Regions from separate parts of the Streptomyces sp. NPDC056128 genome, predicted to be linked through region 4. Evidence: riboswitches for the same ligand, from Rfam matches in the RefSeq annotation. Region 4 holds a riboswitch; each other region holds the start of a gene.

The links. Region 4 has a riboswitch for cyclic di-AMP ahead of ACFC1X_RS09080 (transglycosylase SLT domain-containing protein). Riboswitches for the same ligand answer to the same signal wherever they lie in the genome.
Region 1: it holds a riboswitch for cyclic di-AMP, as region 4 does, so the genes downstream of both, ACFC1X_RS38235 (M23 family metallopeptidase) here and ACFC1X_RS09080 (transglycosylase SLT domain-containing protein) in region 4, are expected to answer to the same signal.
Region 2: it holds a riboswitch for cyclic di-AMP, as region 4 does, so the genes downstream of both, ACFC1X_RS19260 (M23 family metallopeptidase) here and ACFC1X_RS09080 (transglycosylase SLT domain-containing protein) in region 4, are expected to answer to the same signal.
Region 3: it holds a riboswitch for cyclic di-AMP, as region 4 does, so the genes downstream of both, ACFC1X_RS03330 (peptidoglycan DD-metalloendopeptidase family protein) here and ACFC1X_RS09080 (transglycosylase SLT domain-containing protein) in region 4, are expected to answer to the same signal.

Annotation. Positions count from the first base shown of each region.
Region 1 covers NZ_JBHJVQ010000043.1:42,614-44,793, forward strand. The annotation lists gene ACFC1X_RS38230 (GntR family transcriptional regulator) at 1-314, opposite strand, end outside; gene ACFC1X_RS38235 (M23 family metallopeptidase) at 514-1,278, opposite strand; cyclic di-AMP (ydaO/yuaA leader) riboswitch at 1,291-1,455, opposite strand; gene ACFC1X_RS38240 (M16 family metallopeptidase) at 1,647-2,180, opposite strand, start outside.
Region 2 covers NZ_JBHJVQ010000009.1:8,772-10,951, forward strand. The annotation lists gene ACFC1X_RS19255 (aldo/keto reductase) at 1-134, opposite strand, end outside; gene ACFC1X_RS19260 (M23 family metallopeptidase) at 270-1,310, opposite strand; cyclic di-AMP (ydaO/yuaA leader) riboswitch at 1,322-1,477, opposite strand; gene ACFC1X_RS19265 (PP2C family protein-serine/threonine phosphatase) at 1,702-2,180, opposite strand, start outside.
Region 3 covers NZ_JBHJVQ010000001.1:767,067-769,246, reverse strand. The annotation lists gene ACFC1X_RS03330 (peptidoglycan DD-metalloendopeptidase family protein) at 205-1,149, opposite strand; cyclic di-AMP (ydaO/yuaA leader) riboswitch at 1,154-1,310, opposite strand; gene ACFC1X_RS03325 (tyrosine-protein phosphatase) at 1,737-2,180, shown strand, end outside.
Region 4 covers NZ_JBHJVQ010000003.1:218,980-221,159, reverse strand. The annotation lists gene ACFC1X_RS09085 (polyprenyl synthetase family protein) at 1-393, opposite strand, end outside; cyclic di-AMP (ydaO/yuaA leader) riboswitch at 961-1,116, shown strand; gene ACFC1X_RS09080 (transglycosylase SLT domain-containing protein) at 1,121-1,612, shown strand; gene ACFC1X_RS09075 (HAD family hydrolase) at 1,638-2,180, opposite strand, start outside.

The DNA of each region.
Region 1 (2,180 bases), on a different contig from region 4:
CGCAACACCTTGAGGTGGGCGTCGGTCCGGCGCCGGGCGGCCCGGGCGGCGCCGAGGGGCTCCAGGAGCGTACGGGTCTCCAGCAGGTCGGCGGCCTCCTGTTCGGTCGGTTCCGCGACGCACGCGCCCGCGTGCCGCCGGGTCACCACGAAGCCCTCGGCCTCCAGCGTGCGCAGGGCCTCGCGGACCGGGACGCGGGAGACGCCGTAGCGGCGGGCGAGGAGTTCCTCGGTGAGCCGGCCCCCGCGCGCGTGGACTCCGGCGACGATGTCGTCCCGGATCGCCGTGCACACCGAATGCGCCGGAATACGCATGACCGACCTCCGCCTTAATCCCCGTGAAACGTCGACGATTGACGTGTCCAGCGACTCTAGGCCAATCAAGCGGATATTCCGACGGCGGAGCGGATTTCATGGATATTTTTTGGCCTACGACGGGCGGCCGCGCGCCGACGAAAACCGAAAGCCCCGGCTCGGAGGCCGGGGCTTTCGGATGGTGTGGCGGGGTCCGCCGTCAGACGTTCACGCCGTGGGAGCGGAGGTAGGCGACGGGGTCCATGTCCGAGCCGTACTCGGGGCTCGTACGGGCCTCGAAGTGCAGGTGGGGCCCGGTGACGTTGCCGGTGGCGCCGGAGAGGCCGATCTGCTGGCCGGGGTCGACCGACTGGCCGACGGAGACGCCGACGGACGACAGGTGCCCGTACTGCGTGTACGTGCCGTCGTGCATCTTGATCACGACCTGGTTGCCGTACGCCCCGCCCCAGCCGGCCTCGACGACGGTGCCGACGCCGACCGCGTGCACGGTCGTACCGCTGGAGGCGTGGAAGTCGATGCCGGTGTGGCTGCCGGAGGACCACAGGGAGCTGCCGGCCTGGTACGCGGTGGAGACGTAGGAGGAGGTGATCGGCGGGACGAAGGTGTTGAGGCGCTTGCGCTCCGCCTCCCGCGCGGCGCGCTCCTTGGCCTCGCGCGCCTCCTTGGCCGCCTCGGCGGCCCGCTCGCGCGCGGCCTCCTGGGCCGCCTCACGGGCGGCGGCGTCCGCGGCGGCCTGCCGCTGTGCGAGGGCCTGGGCGTCGATCTCCTCGGCCAGGGAGTCGCCGATGCTGATGACCGGGGTGAGTCCGCTCCGCTCCACCTCGGGCTCGGCGGCGAGCGCCGGAGCCGCGAGGGTGCCGACGACGCCGGTGGTGGCGAGGGCCGCGACACCCGCCGCGCGGGCGGTACTGCGGTGCATCCTGCTGGGACGCCGGTGCTTCCCGGTGGCGCGCGTGAACGCCATGTAGAGGCTGGTCCTTTCCTTCCCTCTCGCCTACCGGGTTAGCTGACGGGTTCGGAGCAGGAAGGTCTCCTACGGACCCCCTCGCTGCGCGCGCGGGCGTCCGATTCACCCCAGGGACTACGGTGGGTCCCCGGCTCCCCTGGCTCGCGCCGTACGGGGACTCGGCGATGACTGTCCGGTGCCGCGGGTGCGGCGCACTGCCTGACGAACAGCCCGGATGACGCTAAACGCGGCTGTGTTCAATCCTCAAACGCAACAGCGCTTTTGTAGCGCATGCCACAGGGCAGACAGGCAGCCTCTCCCTCAATTCGGACAAACGGCAGCCCCGGTGACACTCCGGTCACCGGGGCCTCCTCCCGCGCGTGCCGCTATTCGGCCGCCACCACGGTGACTTCACCGATGCCGAGGGCCTCGACGGGCTCCTTGATCTGCGCGGCGTCACCGACGAGGACGGTCACCAGACGGTCGACCGGGAAGGCGTTCACGACCGCCGCCGTGGCCTCCACGGTGCCCGTGGCGGCCAGTTGACGGTAGAGCGTCGCCTGGTAGTCGTCGGGCAGATGCTGCTCGACCTGGTCGGCCAGGGTGCTCGCCACGGCCGCGGCCGTCTCGTACTTCAGCGGCGCCACACCCACCAGGTTCTGCACGGCCACGTCACGCTCGGGGTCGGTGAGCCCCTCCGCGGCGAGCTTGCGCAGCACCGTCCACAGGTCCTCCAGGGCGGGACCGGTGTTGGGGGTGTCGACGGAGCCGCTGATGGCGAGCATGGCGGCGCCGGTGCCGTCCGGCGCGGACCGCAGCACCTGCCCGAACGCCCGGACGCCGTAGGTGTAGCCCTTCTCCTCGCGCAGGACGCGGTCCAGGCGGGAGGTGAGGGTGCCGCCGAGGCAGTAGGTGCCGAG
Region 2 (2,180 bases), on a different contig from region 4:
CCGCCGGCCGCGGTGTAGGCGTCCAGGACGGCGAAGGACCGGTCCTGGCCGGCGGTCCAGCCGAAGACGTTGCCGCCGAGGGCGAGGGGGAAGACCTCCAGGTCGGAGGAGCCGAGCTTGCGCAGAGAAGTCATGTAGGGCGTCAACGAACGCACCGGATCAGGTCATTCCGGTACGGACGCGAAAACCCCGCAAACCGGCAGCCCTGACGTCGGGGGGTTGCCGTCAGGACCGCCGGGGACCAGCGGGGAAGCGGATGGGCCGGTGACTCAGGGGGTGAGGCCCTTGCTCTGCAGCCAGGCCATCGGGTCGATGCCGGAGCCGCCGTCGGTGTGGACCTCCATGTGGAGGTGGGCGCCGGTGACGTTGCCGGTGGCGCCGACGCGGCCGATGACGTCACCGGTGGTGACCTCCTGGCCGACGCTGACGCTGATGGAGGACTGGTGGGCGTACCAGATCTCGGTGCCGTCATCCAGGGTGAGCACGGTCTTGTAGCCGTACGACCCGTCCCAGCCGGCCGACGTGATGGTGCCGCTGTGCACGGCCTTGAGCAGCGTGCCCGTGGGTGCGGCGAAGTCGAGGCCGGTGTGGTGGCCGGAGGACCAGTAGGCGCCGGCCTGGCCGAAGGTCGAGGAGATCGTGTACGAGGAGGTCGGCAGCGTGAACTGCTTGGCCAGCTTGGCCAGGCGCTCGGCCTCGGCCTTCTTCGCGGCCTCCTCCTCCGCCTTCTTCTTGGCGGCGGCGGCCTTGGCCTCGGCCTCCTTCTCCGCCTTGGCGGCGGCTTCCGCGGCCTTCTTCTCGGCGGCCGCGGCGGCCTCGGCGGCGGCCTTGGTCTCGACCTGGGCCTGCTGCTGCTCGGCCTGCGCCATGATCCGGGCCCGCAGGGACTCACCGGCGCCCGCGGTGTCGGTGCCCTCCGTGGTGTCGGCGGCGGCGGTCACGCCGATGCCGCTGAGCGGGGTGCTGGAACCCTCCGGCTGCGGCGCGTCCTCGTCGGAGATGAGCGAGCCGACGTTGGGCAGGTCCGGCATGGAGATCGACACCGGCGGCTTGCCGGTCTGCGCGCTGGCCATGCCGCCCGCGCCGACGGCGGCTATGACACCGACGCCCAGGACGGTGGAGCTGCGGGCGAGCCCGCCACGCTGCTTGGCGACGCGGTGCCGGCCGCGTACGGGGCGGATGGAGTCCTCGGTGGGATTCCACTCCTCCCAAGGGCCCTCTTCGGTGCGGTAACTCTCGTAGCCGAAGGTTTCGGTGTCGTGCCGACTGGGCACGAACGGGGCCTCGGGGGCAGGCCGGTTGGACGCCACGTGGGCGTACTCCTTTCCTTCCTTTCGCCTACCGGGTTAGCTGACGGGTTCGGAGCAGGAAGGTCTCCTACGCGCGCATGCAGCCGTGTTGCCACGACGTCAAACGCCCGATTCACCCCAATGTGGTGGTTCCCCGGTTCCCTTGCGGGATTCGGCGCGTGCGCACGGAGCCGCCTTCTGTGACGGCTGGGACGACCGCGCTGCGTTATCGAACGTTAATAGACCCGGGGCCCGGATTCCAAGCTGTTCCTCTTGATCATTAACGAAAACAGCCCGGACGTACACCTCAGGATCGGTGAAAACCGGGCGAGTTGACCGCCGGTCAGTATTCCCCTTCACGCCACTTTCTTCTGACGGATCGTCAGTTGTTATGCGGAGGGACGCCACCCCGTCACGGCTCGTGACAATGATCATGCTCGCCGCGCCGTGGCCGCCGTACGGCGAGCAGCGCCATGTCGTCCGCCATCCCGCCCCCGGAGTGGCGGCGCACGTCGCGGGCGAGGGTGTCGAGCAGCTTCGCCGGGTGGCGGAAGACGCGGCCGGACAGCCGCGCGTACGGATCGTAGAACTCCCCCCGGTCGTCCCGGGCTTCCGACAGCCCGTCGGTGTACAGCAGCAGCGTGGCCCCACCGGGGAAGGCGGTCTCCTCCGCGCGGTCGGGCCACACGCCCAGCTCGCCCATGCCGAGCGGCAGCGCCGACTCCCGGGCGGGCAGCGACCCCACGGTGCCGTCGCCGTGGAGCAGCAGGGGCGGCGGATGCCCGCGGTTGACGATGCGTACGGTCCCGGCGCCGTGCGGGAGTTCGGCCAGGACGGCGGTGGTGAAGCCCTCGAAGGCGTCCAGTCCCTCGCGCCGGGTGCCCTCGCGGG
Region 3 (2,180 bases), on a different contig from region 4:
GCTCTGCTGTCATTCTTCGAATCGTCTGCCACATCGGGCCATGATTCACCTTGGAATGTGACCTACGCGACCGTAGGAAGGGATTGACGGTCGGTGAGAAAGGCCACGCCTAAAGGCTTGGTCAATTCCGGAATACACCGAAGGCCGGACCCGGGGATCGGGGTCCGGCCTTCGGTGGCGTGGGGGCTGCGCCCTGGCCGTGCGTCAGAGAGAGACGCCGTGCGAGCGCAGGAACGCGACCGGGTCGATGTCCGACCCGTAGTCCGGCGTGGTGCGGATCTCGAAGTGCAGGTGCGGACCGGTCACGTTGCCGGTGGCACCCGAGAGGCCGACCTGCTGGCCCGCCGTCACCGACTGGCCGGCGGAGACGGAGAGGGAGGAGAGGTGGGCGTACTGGGCGTAGTGGCCGTCGGCGAGCTGGATGACGACCTGGTTGCCGTACGCACCGCCGGGGCCGGCGGAGACGACGGTGCCCGCGCCGACGGCCTTGAGCGGGGTGCCGGTCGGGACGACGAAGTCGGTGCCGGTGTGGTAGCCGCTGGACCACATGCTGCCGGACTGGTGGTACGGGGTACCGACGGTGCCGCCCGCGACGGGGGAGGTGTAGCCGCTGCTGGTGCCGGCGTCCGAGGCGGAGGCCTGCTCGGCGTCCGTGGACTTCTCGGCCGGCTTGGCGGCGGGCTTCTCCGCCTCGGCCGGCTTCTCGGCGGCGGGCTTCTCGGCGGCCGGCTTCTCCGACTGGGCGGCGGACGGGGCCTTCGGCTGGGCGGCCTTGGCGCCGACCGAGAGCTTGAGGCCGGGGTGGATCAGCGACGGGTCCGAACCGACGGCCTCGCGGTTGTCCTCGTACAGCTTCTTCCAGCCGCCGTCGACGTTCTGCTCGTCGGCGATCCGCGAGAGGTAGTCGCCGCTCTTGACGGTGTAGGTCCGCGCGTCCGAGTTCTTCTCGGCGCCATTCGCGGCGGCCTTCTTCGCCGTCGTCGGAATGGACTGCACGGACTGCTCGGAAACGGAGTGCGCGGGGGCGGCGTTGGCGCCGGCGGCCCCGATCAGCGGGAGCGCGAGCGCGGCGCCACCGGTTCCGGCGACGGCGATGGTGCGGGTCAGGCGCATGGCCCTGGTACGGCGGTGCTTACCCTTCGCGGGCATGGCGAATTCCTCTCCGGCGCCTGCGAGGTGAGCTGTCGGGTTCGGGCTGGAGATGCCCGGCCGCGCCGAAACGCGGCTTCACCCCAAGCCGTTCCGGGAACCGGAACAGGCATTCGTACCTGTGGGTCCCCCGCTCCTGCCGGTACGGGTGGTGGATGAGAGTGGGCTCCGGTCGGCGGCAGGATTAGGCGTCCGTCCGGATCGGTGGTGAACGTAAGGGACCAAGACGCACCCGGACAAGCGAAGGGTTCCGCCGGAAGGTGTTCCGATTGATCCTTTACGGGAATATCCGGTCACACTCCGTCGATTCGGGGAATGGCATTTCGAGCGAACGTCCTTGAAAACCGGCTTGATTACGTGGACATGACGGGCGACGCACGGTTACGGATATGACGCTGCTCACGCGCCACTTCTCCACCCTTTCGCATTTCAGCGCCAGTTGGAATTAAGGCGTCAATTCGGACAGAAGGCCCGAGGCCGCCCTTAATGCCCTGTGGACAACTCATTGGCGCAGACAGGGGATGCCGTATCGTCGAGGCGAGCCCGCCGCCGAGCAGCGTCGGCGGGGCGGAGTGGGAGGAGTCCCCGTGACGCAGCAGGTCCCGTCGACCGAACCCGAGCTGACCGGTGTGCGCAATTTCCGGGACGTCGGCGGACTGCCGGCCGCGGACGGGCGACGGGTGCGGCAGGGCGTGCTGTTCCGCAGCGGCCACCTGGCGCACGCCACCGGGGAGGACGCCGCCTTCCTGGCCACCCTCGGCCTGCACACCATCTTCGACTTCCGCAACGCGGCCGACCAGAAGCTGGAAGGCCCGGACGTCGAGCTGCCGGGCGTCCGCAATGTGAACCTGCCGCTGAGCGACCCGGCGGACGGCGCCGAGTTCTGGAAGATGGTCCGCGACGGCGACCTCGACCAGCTGCACGAGATCCTGGCCGACGGCAAGGGCGCCCACCGGATGATCGCGTCCTACCGCACGATCATCACGGAGCGCACGGCGGAGCACTCCCGGGTGCTGCACGCGCTCGCCGAG
Region 4 (2,180 bases):
CTGGGAGGCGCGGGCGAAGAGGAAGTCGCCGGTCAGCACCGCGACCGAGTTGTCCCAGCGGACGTTGGCGCTGGCGACCCCGCGCCGCACGGCGGCCTCGTCCATCACGTCGTCGTGGTACAGCGTGGCCAGGTGGGTCAGCTCCACCACCACGGCCGAGGGCACGATCCCGGGGGCGTAGGGGTCGCCGAACTGGGCCGAGAGCATCACCAGGAGCGGCCGGAACCGCTTGCCGCCGGCCCGCACCAGGTGCTGGGCGGCCTCCGTGATGAAGGGCACCTCGCTTTTGGTTGCTTCAAGCAACCCTTCCTCGACCGCGACCAATCCGGCCTGGACATCGGCTTCCAGAGCCTGGTCCCGCACGCTCAGCCCGAACGGCCCGACGACGGTCACGAGGGGTCTCCTGTCTGCTGGTGCCTACTGGCGATTACCTGGTTTGTCGATAGGTCGCTGCCACCACTCGAGTCAGCGTATCCGGTCACCTTTCGATCACCGCTAGCGCCCACCGTTACAGGCCGGTCGGTATCGGATCATGAGCGGTATGTTTTTGATCAGTCGATATGAGCACATATTGGCCGATTTCAATATCGCCTCCCCGGTCCCGAACGGATGCCCTCCCGGCGCGCGAAAACACCGGACGGGTGAAGCACTCTGCATCGAGGGCCGGTTGGGGCGCAGTTGGGATTAATGCCCGTTTTGCCGCGCTTGTTGAGGCCCGTGAGTTGGCTCACTCTGCAGCACCCTCGGGCAACCCCGCCGCAACCTGTGCCCTCCCTTTGCGCCGCAAGCCAGTTGAGGCTTGGCAACCGCAAAGGATCAAGACCCCGAAATGCCTCAGACCAAGGTCAACAGGACGTTGGGTGATTCCTGCACTTGTTCCGGACATGTGCTCTCGCATACGTTCCCGGCCTGTCGGGCGGACGCCGAATCCTGCCATCGCCCGGACACACAGTCATCCACTCAACTCACTCGCCGGCAGGAGCGGGGGACCCAGGTAAGTCGCCGCACCGGTCACCACCGGAGCGGCTCGGGGTGAAGCCGTACCCGTCAGGGCGCGGCCGGGCACCTCCCCGCCCGAACCCGACAGCTCACCTCGCAGGCGTCAGGAGAGGGACACAGCATGTCTGCCATCGGTCAGAACCGTCACGCCCGGACCACCCGCATCGCCCGCAAGCTCGCCGTGGCCGGCACCGGTGCCGCGGTGCTCGCCCTGCCGCTCATCGGCGCCACCGGCGCGTCCGCGGCCACCCCGGCCGCCACCAAGACCGCCGCCACGGCGGCGACGACGTACCCGGACAACCTCGACGGCTGGATCCGCGAGTCGATGGACATCATGGCGCAGCACGGCATCCCCGGCTCGTACGACAGCATCCACCGCAACATCATGCGGGAGTCGTCCGGCAACCCGCTGGCCATCAACAACTGGGACATCAACGCCATCAACGGCACCCCGTCCAAGGGCCTGCTCCAGGTGATCGCCCCGACCTTCCAGGCGTACCACGTCGAGGGCACCTCCTGGGACCCGTACGACCCGGTCGCCAACATCACCGCCGCCTGCAACTACGCGGCCGACCGCTACGGCTCGATCGACAACGTCTTCGGCGCGTACTGAGCCGTACTGAGCTGTACAGGGACGTTCAGAAGATCCGTTCGAGGACGACGGCCACGCCGTCGTCCTCGTTCGTCGTGGTGACCTCGTCGGCCACCGCCTTGAGTTCGGAGTGGGCACCGGCCATGGCGACGCCGTGCGCCGCCCAGTCGAACATGGGGATGTCGTTGGGCATGTCGCCGAAGGCGATCGTGCGCCGGCGGCCCACCCCCAGGTGCTCGGCGGCCAGCGCCAGGCCGGTCGCCTTGGTGATGCCGCACGGCTGCAGCTCCACCGTGCCGGGCCCCGACATGGTGACCGTCGCGAGGGAGCCGACCACCGCGCGCGCGGTCGACGCCAACTCGTCGTCGCTCAGGTCGGGGTGGCGCAGCAGCACCTTGCTGATCGGGGTGCGCCACAGCTGGTCGCGCCGCTCCACCCGCACCGCGGGCAGCGTGGGGTGGGGCATCAGGTACCCGGGCTCGATGAGGGTCAGGCCGTCGACGCCGTCCTGGTCGACCGCGGCGTACACCTGGCCCACCTCGGCCTCGATCTTGCCGAGCGCGGTCTCCGCCAGCTCCCGGTCCAGGGT